3 regions of the Vibrio panuliri genome follow, and region 1 is predicted to be linked to each of the others. Evidence: riboswitches for the same ligand, from Rfam matches in the RefSeq annotation. Region 1 holds a riboswitch; each other region holds the start of a gene.

Region 1 (5,095 bases):
CATTTTATCGCTGCGTAGTGTCACCATTGTTTGATTGCAGCGCAGTGCTAAAGCGCGGAATAATGGTGAGCTTTGCACCTGATGACGAATCCATGTTCCCCCTTTTTCAGGCTCTTTCGATGAGCCAACAAAGACTGGAATATCATGTCGAAGTGCAGGTACTAGCGTTGATGGGTGAAGGATTTTAGCGCCGAAATTTGCCATTTCAGAGGCTTCGCTAAAGCTAATTTCTGCAATTGGAGCCGCTTTTTCTGCGATACGAGGATCGGTGGTGTAAATGCCGGGTACATCAGTCCAAATCTCTAACCCTTCAGCCTTAACAGCTTCAGCAATCAGTGCGGCACTGTAGTCGCTACCTCCACGACCAAGTGTGGTCGTATTACCATGCTCATCTGAGCCAATAAATCCTTGTGTCACAACAACATGATCTCGGCAAAGTGGCAGTAAGAGCGCTTCTGCTAGTTGCGCCGTTTGGGGTACGTCAGGCTCTGCTTTGCCGAAATTATCGTCAGTACGCAGAACTTGGCGAATATCAAAGCGAACAGCATTGATGCCTCTTTCTCGCAGTAATTGCGCCAAAATGTGTGTAGAGATCAACTCGCCACAAGCGACAAGGTGATCAGTCAATTTGTGGCTTGATTGAATTGAAGCGGCTTCCGCCAAGCTTGTGACGGTATCGAGGATCTTGTACACCTCATTGGCCGTTTCTGTGGCGTCTTTAAGCTCTGCCAGAATGGCGTCGTGAATATTAGCCAGTTTCTGCAGCAGCTCTGTTCTCATTTGCTCATCACTGACACCATTGGCTAATTCAACCAATAGATTGGTGACGCCAGAGCAAGCGCTACTGACAACCAGTTTGGTATTGGGGTTGTTTTCGATAATGACCGCACAGCGGCTCATGGCTTCAAAATTTGCGACACTAGTTCCGCCAAATTTGGCGACATTAAAAGAACTCACAGCGATTCTCCACGGCTTCCTAAATGTTATTGCTGGTTTCCCAACGTCCTTTGTTTTGGTCCGATTAGAACGGACGAGAAGAGAGTGTTGTGCGATATATAGAGGTAAGTTATTTGGTAATAATAATCACCTCAGAAGCGCATCATCAGGCGGCGCTGATGACAGTTGATGAGAGTCAACTCAAGTCAACCGACGACACTAAACCGACAATTTAGCGACGTCTCGGCACTGCTCTCCCTCAATGAATCGTGCTGGAGTTGCGGCTCCACGATGCATCTACCTAGGCAGTGCTCCTCTTCTGTGTTTAATTATTGAACGGTTTTATGTGATCAAAGTCAATCGCTATTTTTACTTAATTTCGATAAAAATTAACAACTATCTCGCAAGTAAATGTATCGCAGTTACATCACTATATAGACTTATGAACAATTGTTCATTGTGAGAACTTGATTTAATGTGGCCTTACCTGAGTTGAACTAAAGTATGCTGCAAGGAGCAATTATGACCATTCAAAGTTTTATTCCACCGCGTCGAATCTTAATGGGGCCGGGACCCTCTGATATTTCTCCTCAAGTATTGCAGGCATTAAGTCGTCCAACGGTTGGTCATTTGGACCCGCTATTTATCGCAATGATGGATGAGTTAAAGCAACTACTAAAGTATGCATTTCAAACCGAAAATGAGTTTACGATTGCAGTATCAGCCCCGGGAAGTGCGGGAATGGAAGCCTGTTTTGTTAACTTAATTGAGGCCGGCGATAAAGTGATTGTGTGCCGTAACGGGGTCTTTGGCGAACGAATGCGTGAAAACGTGATTCGTGCTGGTGGTGAAGCTGTGGTGGTGGATGACGAGTGGGGTGCACCAGTCACGGTTGATAAAGTAGCTCAAGCACTGAAAGACAACCCTGATGCCAAGATGGTCGCATTTGTTCATGCTGAAACGTCAACGGGAGCAGTGTCTGATGCGCAGGCTATTGGTGCATTGGCAAAACAGTATGGTGCTCTTACCATTGTTGATACCGTGACGTCACTTGGTGGCGTACCACTGAAGGTGGATGAATGGCAGTTAGACGCCGTTTACTCGGGCAGTCAGAAATGTCTATCGTGTGTGCCGGGGCTTGCTCCTTTAACGTTTTCAGCACAAGCGATTGAGAAAATTCAGCGCCGCTCAACACCAGTACAGAGTTGGTTTTTAGATCAGAGCTTAGTTTTGGGCTATTGGAGTGGGGAAGGCAAGCGTAGCTATCATCATACAGCGCCAGTAAATAGCCTCTATGCCTTACATGAGGCACTGTTGATACTGAAAAATGAAGGTTTAGAAAATGCATGGCAACGCCATCAAGCGATGCATGAAAAGTTAAAGATTGGGTTAGAAAAGCTCGGTTTTCGTTTTGTGGTTGAACAAGCGTATCGTTTACCTCAATTGAATGCGGTTTATCTGCCTCAAGGAATTGATGAGGCGAAAGTGCGTAACCACTTACTGCAAACTTACAACCTCGAGGTTGGAGCGGGTTTGGGGGCGCTGGCTGGCAAAGCTTGGCGAATCGGTTTGATGGGGTATGGCGCTCGAGAGGAGAATGTCGCGTTGTGTTTAAGAGCGCTCGAAGAGTCGTTAACTCTATAATGAATTGATTTTTATCTAACAGAAAAGCGGCGAAATTTTTCGCCGCTTTTCTGTTGTTACTCATCATTGCTGGTCTGTGCTGATGATGGTTTTAGTGCATTGATGTCTGGAGCGATGTACTGCACTTTATCAAAATCTCGTTCGGGGAAGAGAAACTTCGCTTCCGTCCGGATTTGCTCTGCTTTCTGTGTGTCGCCAAGTCCCTGATAAGCCATAATTAAGTTATTGTAGAACGCGGGTCTTGGTTTATTTCTGATGATCTGTAATGACCAGTCGATATATGGCTGAATAAAGTCTGGGTTTTGGGAAATTAATCCGATATTCAGATAAGTACTGTAAACATCCCAATCATAGCGATCTTTCCAAACCACAGGGTTACTCACTTGCTCCAACAATTCTGGTTGCTTAGGATTAGAACGTTCAAACTGCGTTAGTACATAATTGGTATGCAAAGCACTGGTCATGTACAAAGTCGTCACTATCGGAATGACTAAACTCAATGCGCGCAGAGCGATTTGCGAGACCTTGCTAAACGACGCGACACGGTAGCTGTTAGAGCGTTGATCGACCCAGTAGAGCAAAACGATAAATGTAATCCAATGAACAAATGAATGATAAAAAGGATACTCAAGTTGGCTATGTAGGACGATAGGGACAAACAAGCCAAACATGGCTAATCGCGTCCCTTTCTTCGCTTGATACATTCTCAGTAGTAAAAATACCGCCGCCAATACGATACCGAGTACCGGCAGTAACCCACCTTCAACTCCCCAGTAGAGTAATTCATTGTGCGGATGATCCATTGCAGGTAACCCTGCGTGGTAATGAGTGTTTAGTTGATGCTGACGGGCTGTGTAGAGAATGTACTCCGATTCAAACTTACCGTAGCCATAACCAGAGAAAGGTTTCTCGATAAACATATCGAGCGCCTGTGGAAATGTGTAAGTTCGCGGGCTTTCAAGGTTAATTTTACTCTCAATAAAATCACTTGAGTTATCAGCACTGCCAGAAGAAGCGATAATTGGCAGTATTAAGCCAAGCACGACACCAACAAGGGCAGACAAACTCCAGCCTGCAATGCGTTTGTGTGTGGCAAACCGATAAAGGTAGGGCAACACTAGAGCAACGGCAATGCCGGCGCCCAGCCAACCAGTTCGTGATGCCAGCACAATAATCAGCGGGATGGTCAGCAAAGGCATCAAGTACAGCAGTGAGACATCACTAAGTTTGCGTTGATACTTTATTGGTTGACGAGAGAGCAAATAGGCTGAGATGACAAGCCCTGTGGCAAGAAAACTCGCCATCACATTGGGCTGTTGGAAAATGCCATAAGGTCTGTTGTATAAGGTGTTGTAGCCAAAAATATTACCTGGTTCGAGCAATAAATATTGCACCCAACCAAAGATGGCTTGAATTGCCACGGCAATAACAATAAACCACAGTAGTCGCTGTTTTTGACGATTACTAAAGCGAAACTGTTGCAAAATCACCAACAGCAGAAAACCCATCCACAGTCCGACTAGACGATTGAATGAGAGTTCAACGGAACTCTCTGGATAGAGAACCGGAGCTGTCATCATCAGGCTGGCGATAAACAGCACTATGGTGAGTTTGTTAAAGCGCAGTTTCCCTTCACTACCAATTTGATAAAGACCGATCGCGATGGATAGGCCAAATGCGATCCAAGTTGTTGCGTTAAATGATAAAGCAAGACCGGATCCACCTGGGTTTGGCATGAAAAAGTGCATAGCCAATATGTAAATGGCCCCAAGTGACACCAAAAAAGGTCGAATGAGTGGGAGTCTTGGCGCTTGAGGCTCAAGCTGTGTTCCAGTTAGATGTATGGTTGCCATAGGGTCACTTTTACAAAACAAAACCAGCGTATGATACGCTGGTTTGAGGGTTGTGTTGACCTTTAGCGTTGATTTTTGCAGCGCTGTTAGGGGAATTTAAAGGTCAACCATCTCTAGACTTTGCTATTTTAACATAGGTTCAAGGAAGCGTGCGGTGTGGGATCCTTTGATTTGCGCCACTTCTTCAGGCGTACCTTGAGCGATGATTTCACCACCGCCTTGACCACCTTCGGGGCCAAGGTCAACGATCCAATCCGCCGTTTTAATTACATCTAGGTTGTGCTCGATGACCACGACTGTGTTGCCGTGATCTCTTAGGCGATGCAGTACAGTAAGCAATTGTTGAATATCATGGAAATGCAAACCTGTCGTTGGCTCATCCAAGATGTAAAGCGTTTTGCCCGTATCTCGTTTCGAAAGCTCTCGTGCTAATTTGACTCGTTGCGCTTCGCCTCCAGATAACGTGGTTGCCGCTTGCCCTAGTCGGATGTAAGAGAGGCCAACATCGATTAAGGTTTGTAGTTTACGGGCAATGACTGGTACTGGTTCAAAGAATTGACGCGCATCTTCGACGGTCATTTCTAGAACTTCGTCGATGGTCTTCCCTTTATAGCGGACTTCGAGAGTTTCACGATTGTAGCGTTTCCCTTTACACACATCAC
Region 2 (5,095 bases), 830 kb from region 1:
GTGTCTGAGATAGGTGAGCAGTGATCACCAAACACTGAACCAGCAAGCACAGCACTTAACATCGGTAGCATCAATGCAATATCCGTGTTGCCTGCCATATCACCCGCGATTGGCAACATAATACCGAATGTTCCCCAAGAACTGCCTGTCGAGAATGCCATCACCCCTGAGAGCAAGAATAGGATCACTGGTAACCATCGTGGATCGATATTGCCTTGCGCCAATGTCGACAGATAGCTACCTGTTTTCATGTCGCCAATCACTGTACCAATAGACCAAGCGAAGATGAGGATTAGAATCGCACCAAACATCGATTTTGCGCCAATCCAAAGTGTGCGATTAATATCAGCAACAGGTAAACCCTGTTTGAATACGGTAAACAACGCAACAAACAAACCAACTAGACCACCGTAAATCAAAGAGGTGCCAACATTGGTGTTCTCAAACGCGCCTAGTAAAGCAAATGGTTTACCCATTTCTTCCAGCGCTTGACCACCTGTGTAAAGCATAGAAGCAACGGTCGCGACAACCAAAGCCACGATAGGCAGAACCAGATCAGACACCTTACCTTTGTCGCTTTCGGCAATGTCTAACTCTTCATCCAATTCACGAGCGGCTTCCAAATCATCACTTTGCTGATTGTCAAAGCCTCTGCCTTGTGAAGCAGCGATTTCATGATCGCGCATTTTGCCGACGGTTAAACCAAACCATGCAACCGCAAACACCATTAGAAGCGCGAAGATCGCATAGAAGTTCATCGGTACCAAACGCATATACGCGCCCAGTGCTGAGTATTCTGTAATACCATGAGAAACAAGGATGCCACTGATAATCGTCATAATGTATGCCCCCCAGCTTGATGCTGGCATGACGACACACATAGGTGCAGCGGTAGAGTCGAGAATGTAAGCCAGTTTAGCGCGCGATACATAGAAGCGGTCTGTCACTGGACGAGAAATTGCGCCAACTGCCAAACTATTAAAATAATCATCAATGAAAATGAAAATACCTAAAAAAGCGGCCAGTAACTTAGCGCCACGCTTACTTTTTACGCGAGACTGCGCCCAGTCAGCAAAAGCACGTGTACCACCCGATAGGGTAAGCAATGCGGTCATCATCCCTAGCAATACTAGGAAACCAACAATACTCATATTGCCCGCGTTAATTGAACCGTCTTCAACAAAGACGCCAAATACGGTGTTTTTCACGTAAGTGAGCGCATTGCCCATTGAGTAGTCAGCCAGTAAAACGGCACCTAAAACGATACCCATGCCTAGCGACAATAAAACGCGACGTGTAACAATCGCAAGCGTAAGTGCCACTACTGGAGGCAGTAGTGATAAAGGAGATGATGCAAAATCGATTAAACTCATGATCTTCGAAACCAGTAATAATTGGTTAGAGATCTACTGCAGACACATAGATTTCAGATCTATGCATGTTGAACATAGCGACAGGGAAGCGAACACTCCACCCAACCCTACAGTAGCGCTCCATAGTTATACAAATAATAGACTATGGCAGTGTTGCCCCTATTCGAACGCAACCCCAGCGAGTGGCTTTGATATGCCAGTTCACTTCGGCGGATAAGACCTTTTACGCTTGCTCATTGGCATCACCCCAACAAACGTTACTGATTCTTCCCGCGCCTCTACCGCACTGACCAAAGATTAAGCCATATAACAAAGATGTTAACTTAGCATTAACCAATGCAGTGCATTAGGTAACGGTCATTGTACTTATCTGATTCACTTTTACAATACATCTAACTAGAAATTATATACTCGAGTGATTTGCGTATACACAAATGGTTTCAAGATAGGCTATTTGGTAACACACTCCCCTCGTTGAACCAAGCACCTTGAGATAAATCCAACCAAATGAAAATATAGCTACCCCGCTGTTGGTTTTGATTTGTTTTAATACAATCATGCCGGAGGCAATTCTCATAACGATGTGATTGCATACAACACTTAACTTGTTATTACTCGACAATACGTCTCATTTATGGGAGGTCAATTAAAAATCAGTTATACCAATTTAAACTATTCCCTATTTCTGAGATAAAGGCTTAAGTGGGGATAATCAATGAAGTCGGTATTATTTCATAAATTAACTGGAAGTTATGAAACTAAGCACTATACTTAGCGCTTGCTGTTTATTCAGTGTGCTCATGCTTTATGTTAACAATAGAATGTGATGTGAGCTTAAAAGTTTCGCATTCTCGCTTTTCTAATTATTTATTTTATTTAATTTACAATAATTGAATTGTATTATTCTAGTTAGGATATTAATATTACTTTGTTGCTTACAATTATATTGGTGAGACGTTATGTCGGAATTAACAAAAACTCTTTTAAACATTCGTAGTCTTCGCGCTTTTTCTCGTGAACTAACTCTTGAGCAATTAGAGGAAGCACTAGAAAAGTTAACTATTGTTGTTTCTGAGCGTAAAGAAGCAGAAGAAGAAGAACGCGCAGCCCTTGCTGAGCAAGAAGCTAAGTTGTCAGCAATTGCAGAGCAAATTGCAAAAGATGGTATCGACGTTGATGCACTAATTAGTGCGCTAGCGGGTGAAACTAAATCTAAAACTAAGTCTAAACGTGCGCCTCGTCCAGCGAAATACAAGTACCTTGACAATGGTGAAGAAAAAACTTGGACAGGCCAAGGTCGCACACCATCAGCGATCCAAGCGCAATTAGATGCGGGTAAATCTTTAGATGATTTCCTAATCTAATTCAAAAAATGAAATAAAAAAAGCTCCCCATTGGGGAGCTTTTTTTATTCATAACTAAGATTAAAGAGCCTATTTTCATAGGCTCCAACTCAATGATTATCTTTCCCAGTATGCCTCTTCTAGGCTATCTTCACGCTCAGGCAGACCACGTGATAAACGAGGAGAATGCTGAACTAGTACTTCATAACTAGCACGGTTTGAGTATTTACATACTTGAGAGAACGAAGAGTAAGTTAAGAAAGCATAAGCATGTTTGCTTGAATTAGGCACGTTTTCTTTGTGGTATTTATTCGCAGCCATATCATGCAACAACGCAGAAAGCGCCGCATCACCTGCGCCATTAGTGTTCTTAATTTTTTCAGGTCCACCCATATATGGCGAAATATGTGAGTAAACTTTAATTGGGTTTTCACATAGTGCTTTGGTCGCCGGACGGCTAAATTCGTAACGGTTAAACTCGGCAATACAACCTGGCAATAATGGCAACGTTGTTTCACGTTTCGCTTCATCTTCACTGTAGCCAGCCATATAAAGACCTACAGGTCCTGCCGTGCACAATACAAGATCAACCCAATCCAACGCTTTATCTGAAGCCGCCAAAGGATCATGTTCACCTGTTAAAGCTTCCGCTTCATCCTCATTCATTGCTACCACACTCACGTGTTGCTGCAGGAAGTCTTGCCAGAATTTCGGATCGTCTTGAATAACGAACTTTGTTCCCAAAGTCAGTACTACTGGTACATCGTATTTTTTTGCATACTCAATTGCGCGCATCGTTGCCGCAGGCATTGGGTCGCCAGCTTTACAGCGAACGAGGTAAGCAGTCAGAACCAGTGCCGAAGCATTCTTGAAGATTTTCTCCGGAATACTGTCTGGCTTGAGTTGGTTCATTTGACCTTCGCTGATAGCAAAAGTACGCTCACCATCTTCAGTAATAAGCGCAAAACAACGACCAATCGCACCCTCAACACCTTGTAGGTAGTTAAGATCCATGCGGCTTGAAGTGTTGCATAAGTATCGGTAACCATAGCTACCGATCTTAATGTCTTGGCTCATAACACCAAGCAGAGTCGACTTATCGTCAGCTAATACAGAATAGTTATGAAGTGTGTTACCAATCGTACCACCAGCGTATTCATTAGTAATAAGACCACTTTCTTTCAGCTCGTTATAGAGCGCTTCCGCGGTTTGATCATCAATAACTAACGAGTGTCCCTTACTCAAACCGTATTTTTCAATTAGCTCTGAGCCAACTTTTGCTTCAATGTCTACCAAGGTTTGGTCAATACCGATGATGTGGGTACGAGACATTTTCTTGCTTGTTTGCGCTTGGCTCACTAAAGGATCACGCGCATGTACTGGGAAGTAGTGCTTTGATTTACGTTGACCAGGAAATTTCATAACTTAGGTTCTGTTTAAGGGGTGACAGGAAGTGCGGATTCTACATCGCGAAATAAAGAGCGGCAATAACTGGGAGTATAGCAAACGTTTTCGCTACTCACCTTCCATAAAACTAAGGTCTGGTAGGCAATCTAAATGCTCAGAATAGCGTTTTAAATTGAACTCACCTTCACTCTTCATAACATCGAATATTTCAATCGCAACGGCACATGCCATCATAGCAATCGCATCTTCTCGGCTTGTTCCGGTCATCATTAAACGCATCAAAGTTTCTTTTACTTTGATTGGATTACCATCGGCCAATTGATTCTCAATCACCTCAATTAAATCTGATTCTTGAAGAACTTGGTTTTCATCACTCATCGTGCATACCTAAATAAAAAATAGTGTGTTGATAGTCTCATCAACGGTTGAATTTCGCTTACTATGCCATATATAGAGGAGTCGTCGTATTAAATTCAGCAGATTTTTACCTGACCAGACTGAAAAACTTCGAATTTCGAAGTGTGATTTCGATCTCGGATCTGTCCCAGTGAATGGGTTTCTGTTAAAATCTGCCCCCAGTTAATTTTTGTGGTGTTAAGCAATGTCTGAGAACTGTACTGACAACAGTCAAAAGAAAGTCATCGTTGGTATGTCTGGCGGTGTAGATTCATCGGTTTCTGCGTATCTTCTAAAAGAGCAAGGCTATCAAGTGGAAGGCTTGTTCATGAAGAACTGGGAAGAAGATGACAACGAAGAATACTGTACTGCGGCGCAAGATCTTGCCGACGCACAAGCAGTATGTGACAAGCTTGGCATCCATCTGCACAAAATTAACTTTGCCGCAGAATATTGGGACAATGTCTTTGAGTACTTCTTAGAGGAGTACAAAGCAGGCCGCACGCCAAACCCAGATATCTTGTGTAACAAAGAAATCAAGTTCAAGGCCTTCCTCGAATATGCCGATGAAGTGCT
Region 3 (5,095 bases), on a different replicon from region 1:
CGCCCAATCTTCATGTTTACGCATTGGACCAATATCAAGCTGAAATGCGATGACAAACACGACCATCACCAAAGTAAACACTGCGTAGAGGTTCATCGGAATCATTTCTACGAATGCAGAAATTGGGCTTTGGTCAGTGACGTGGTGCGCAGCCATGATACCGCCGATAAGGGCAATGATGTAAGCGCCCCAAGAAGAGATTGGCATTAATACACACACCGGTGCCGCCGTTGAGTCGAGCAGGTAAGCTAGCTTGGCTCGCGAGATTTGGAAACGGTCAGTCACTGGGCGACAAATCGCACCCACGGATAGGCTGTGGAAGAAGTCGTCAATAAAGAAGATGAATACCATCAGACCGGTCAGAGATTTGGCGCTGCGGCGATCTTTACAACGTACTGCAGCCCAATCGGCAAACGCTTGTGTTGCACCAGAGACACTCATTAAGCTGATGAGTGCGCCCAATAGCAACATAAAGATGATCATGTTGGCGTTTTCGCTGTTCAACGTACCGTCAGCCCATACTAAATGAATCACTTTATTGAACAGGTAATGCGCAGTCTCTAACGGCGAAAACTGATTGAGCATTAAAGCACCAGCAACAATACCAGCGCCAAGTGACAGCAATACGCGACGCGTAGTGACTGCCAGAATCACCGCCAGAAGGGGCGGTACCACAGACATCAAAGAGTCTGAAAAATTAATGAGGTTCATAATCTCTACACCTACAACTATAAGGTGGAGATCTACCGAAAAGAGGTGTAACGAAGACGTCTGAAGAAATGACAAAAGACTTGTTACCCCTTCAGGTAGCGCTCCATAGGACATAATACTATGGCAGTTCTGTGCCTATTCGACACAGACCCAGCCACTGAGCATGACGGCTCAAGTGACTTCGGCGCTGACTCCTTTCTCCGGCATCATCGGGATCATCCTCCGCTCGGTTACTATTAGGCAGCGCGCCTCTACTGATTAAGGGTTTACCGCGACATAATAACAGGCGGGTGGAGCAAAACAAGAACTATATCACGCCAATTGGGAATCAAATTCGATGATCAACTGCTTCCGTGGTTAATGTTTGAACGTTTACTTCGATTAGGCGTGTGTTAGCAAGATTATACGTTTAGGAAACTAAAGTTATGAGTGATGCAAACGTTGATCTCTTAACCCCATCTTTGCCTATTGACCTACTACTACTGCTAAGATTAGTGGATGTGTATCAAGAGTCGATAAAGACTCTTTGACGTCAAGGGAGCATATGTCTGAGCTTATCAGCACTATTCACTTGCAGCGCCTAAAGCAGCTCGAAGACAGCTTTGGTCATGGTGAGGTTGAAGTTACCATTCCTGAGCTGGCGGAGGTTTTATTTTGTTCGACGCGGAATGTGTCCAAAATAATGAGTAAACTTCAGACGCTAGATTGGATTCATTGGTCAGCTGGAAGGGGGAGAGGTAACAAGTCGCACTTTGCTATTCTCAGCAGTTTTGAAGAGTTGTTGCTTAGTAAAATACAATCAAAAATTAGAACGGGCAGTTTGAACGACGCCTATCAGATTGCCGAGGTGTTTCATTGTCAGGAATGGTTCACACAGAATCTGCCCAAATGGCTAGAAACCTTTTCTGAAAATCGAGACAACTCAGATGATGTTATTTTCTTAATTCCGTATCCTCTAGAGCGTTGTCATCCTCTTGATTTATTTGATATCCACTCTGGTCTGTATGCGAGAGTATTGTTTGATACACTGGTCAAATTTGACCCAGCAAGCCGAACTTTTCAGCCCCATTTAGCTCATCAATTTCAAACAACAGAGTTTGGTATCGCATTTAGAATTCGCCCCAATGTGCACTTTCATAACGGTGTATTACTCACCCCGCAGTTGGTTTGTGAGCATTTAAATCGATTAAGAAATCACAGTCCGTTATACCAGCAGCTACTATCTGCCGTGGATAGTTTTGAAGTGAATAAGCAATGGGTAGAGATGCGATTGAATCGCGATGATCCTATGTTGCTGCATCTATTCGCGGATATTCACTTCGCGATTTTTCTCGACAATGACGCAGAGTCAGGCTTTCCTATTGGCACTGGCAGTTACAGTTGGGAGCAGCGCTCAGAATCCTGTTGGACACTAGTCAAAAATGAGCGCTATTTTGGGCTTCATGGAATTGTTCGGCGGGCTGATTTTTGGCGTGTAGATGCAAAGCAAATACACAGTGAGCAATACATTATCGAGTATGAAAGCATCAACACATCAGAGGCTCTAGGGAGTAATGACATTCAAATTAATGGATGTAACGCTGTCTGTTTTCATCAGCGTTTGTCGCAGGATATACGTGAGTTATTAGTCCTAATTTTTAAAGCAAAGCTTCGAGATAACGGTAATAAACCGAGGAACTTTTGTTCGACATTGATTGGCTATGATAACGCATCCGAGTTTGATGAAAGTGAGTCAAGCGAACCGAGTCTAGAGCAACTCAAAACCCTTGAGTTTTCAACTCTGCGTTATTGTGTTGACGACGAAGCGATGATCCAACCCGTGCTGAGTTACTTGCGTAATGCAGGGGTAAGACTGGAGCCTGTTTCTACCTTTAACCAAGCAGATTTCTGGATAGGAGATTACTCTTTTGGTAAAGATGTACTCCTAGGTCAATATTATTGGTTGCTATTTAGTGATTATGCTCAGCTTATTTTACCCGTCATGATGATTCAACAATGGTTGGATAAACTGGCAATGAACCCTTGTTTATCCCAACTGTTTGATCACTTAGAGCGCAGTTGTATTGCCGATTGCCGCATTTTACCGCTTTGGAGAAAAGCGACACGCTACAAATGTCACCCATCAATCAAGGGTAACCACCCTCATTCTTATGGTTTGATGAATTTGGCAGACATTTGGTTGGATAAGAGGTAACGGCTTAATCAGTTGGTAAGTTATGCCAAAGGGTATCGCGAAGTCTGTGTCGTTATTTGGGGTGGGGTGTTTGCCCCTTCCCCCAAATGATGAAGACTGCGTGAGTCCTATAAGTCGAGTCTGTTGATACTGTTAGAATCGGTAACCAACATCCAGTGTCCATTGGCCAAGGTCAAGCCCGCTGGATTCTTTAGAGTATCCGACACCTGCGACCACATGTTCGCCAAACTCCCCTCGAACCCCAACGCTAGCGAGAAAGCTATCGTCATGGTAGGTTGCACTCTCGTGATAAGTGTCATTGTTTACGGTTCCTTTGTCCCATGACCAGCCTGCCGTTACATAAGGTTTTACAATAATTGAGTCGGCGACTTCAAAAGGGTAGCCCATACCAATGGAGGCTTGGTAACGTTTTAAATCTACGTCTAATTTGTCGAAAGTGAGAGAGTTATCGAAACTGTAATACTCGGTGTTGGACGTCGATGACATTCTAAAATCAGTAAACAAGTAATCTTTCATTGATGGCAGAATGTAGCCTTGGGAATAGATGGTGTATCCACCAAGTGTGGCATTTTGTGTAATGTCAGAGGCATAACCTGCGCCGATTGTGATACCGCTGAATAAATCTGTAAATGTATTGGCATATGTCGCACTTGAGAAGCACAGCAGACATAATGTTACTTTTGTGACACCTTTCATAGTAATTACCTCGAAAATTTGAATGTCACTAGTATGTTCAATTGGTCTGCGTATAAATAGGAACAGTTGTCCGTGCGGTGTTCAGCTTTTAATGAGTGGGTATTTTCCCATACACAAAACTAATGTGGTGCATATTTTTTAGGGCGCTCAAATAGAGCGCCAAGTTAAACTGCGCACTGATCGATATAGTTTTCTGCATAGGCTACGCTCACGCCTGAGGTCTTCGCTTTGTACATCGCTTCGTCAGCAAGTCTCATTGTATTTGTGATGTTGTTGTTCTGACCATGGTAATGGGCCACCCCAATACTGGTTGATACCTGAAATTGCGTCTGCTCAAAAAGCACAGGGCGAACAAATACGCCTACAACTTTATCAATTATCGAATTAATCGCGATAGGATGAGATGCTTGTTCAACGAGGATGACAAACTCATCACCCCCCAAGCGATATAAGGTGGCAGGAGAATCCATTAACGCCTCTTTAAGGCGTCTGGCAACCTCGACAAGTAAGACATCTCCAGCAATATGACCATAGGTATCATTGATGGCTTTGAAGCCATTTAAGTCCATGACGAGTACGCCGATATCAGGGTTCGTTTGCTTCTCTATGTCGTGAATCGCTAAGTTAAAACAATGGCGATTGGGTATTTGAGTCAGTGAGTCTGTTTTTAGCAACAGTTCGGTTGCCAACTTTGCTTGCATTAACTCACTAATATCGAGTGCAGAACATTCGATTTCGTTGTTAATAACTTGGCTGCGATTCACTTGGAAATATCGGGTCTGATTGCCAATCACAATAGAGTAATTAAAGCTATCTTCGGTCTCTTTGGCGGACAGGCGCTCGAGAAAGTCGACCATAGCAAGCTTTCGTTGAGGCGTTGCCAGCGGGCTAAACACATCAATAAACGTTGAGTTTGCACGAACTATTCGTTGCTGTTTGATATTGATAACAAACAGGCACACTTGTGTGAGGTTGTACGTTCTTGCGTGTTTTTCTTCACTGTCTTTGAGCCTTGAAATGGTGCTTTTTAATTGTCGACGCATGGTATCTAGCGCGTTAAACAAAGTGGTGATTTCCAGAAACTTTGAGTCAGTTTTTGACGGGGTGTGGTAGTCCCCATTAGCGATCTGAAACGCGACGATTTGAAGATCAGTAAACGGGCGGTTCAACGCCGCCAGAATCGTGTGGGTAAACGCGAACGATACGGCAACCAATATTAAGGTGAGGTTGAACAGTTTTGGTGCCGTGGCTTTTACAATGTTCCAAACAAAGGCAGTTTCATCTTTGTTTACGGTCAACTGTCCAATGACGTCGCCTTCTTGGTCGTTAATCGGGTAGTGGAGAGAGGTCATGCTATCCCGTTGTGCTTTGCTATTCACCACCTCAGCTAAGGTCAAACCGTATTCAAGAGAATCGAGCTTTACCGATACAATATAGTCTAGCTGCGATATCTTAGTCGCAACCAACTCCGCTTGAAGCAGATCGAACTGCGTG

What was found. A riboswitch is a leader RNA that binds a small molecule or an ion and turns the genes downstream of it on or off. The one in region 1 is predicted to bind lysine.
Region 2: another riboswitch for lysine. It lies ahead of GZK95_RS05510 (Na+/H+ antiporter NhaC family protein); the one in region 1 lies ahead of lysC (lysine-sensitive aspartokinase 3).
Region 3: another riboswitch for lysine. It lies ahead of GZK95_RS16445 (Na+/H+ antiporter NhaC family protein); the one in region 1 lies ahead of lysC (lysine-sensitive aspartokinase 3).

Annotation. Positions count from the first base shown of each region.
Region 1 is NZ_AP019654.1:376,161-381,255, forward strand. It holds gene lysC (lysine-sensitive aspartokinase 3) at 1-957, opposite strand, end outside; lysine riboswitch at 1,085-1,263, opposite strand; gene GZK95_RS01865 (pyridoxal-phosphate-dependent aminotransferase family protein) at 1,459-2,580, shown strand; gene GZK95_RS01870 (PglL family O-oligosaccharyltransferase) at 2,637-4,433, opposite strand; gene uvrA (excinuclease ABC subunit UvrA) at 4,557-5,095, opposite strand, start outside.
Region 2 is NZ_AP019654.1:1,207,395-1,212,489, reverse strand. It holds gene GZK95_RS05510 (Na+/H+ antiporter NhaC family protein) at 1-1,373, opposite strand, end outside; lysine riboswitch at 1,479-1,662, opposite strand; gene GZK95_RS05505 (H-NS family histone-like protein) at 2,333-2,737, shown strand; gene GZK95_RS05500 (inosine/guanosine kinase) at 2,834-4,138, opposite strand; gene GZK95_RS05495 (hypothetical protein) at 4,232-4,501, opposite strand; gene mnmA (tRNA 2-thiouridine(34) synthase MnmA) at 4,725-5,095, shown strand, end outside.
Region 3 is NZ_AP019655.1:352,194-357,288, forward strand. It holds gene GZK95_RS16445 (Na+/H+ antiporter NhaC family protein) at 1-711, opposite strand, end outside; lysine riboswitch at 800-973, opposite strand; gene GZK95_RS16450 (SgrR family transcriptional regulator) at 1,256-2,905, shown strand; gene GZK95_RS16455 (outer membrane beta-barrel protein) at 3,038-3,601, opposite strand; gene GZK95_RS22420 (GGDEF domain-containing protein) at 3,766-5,095, opposite strand, start outside.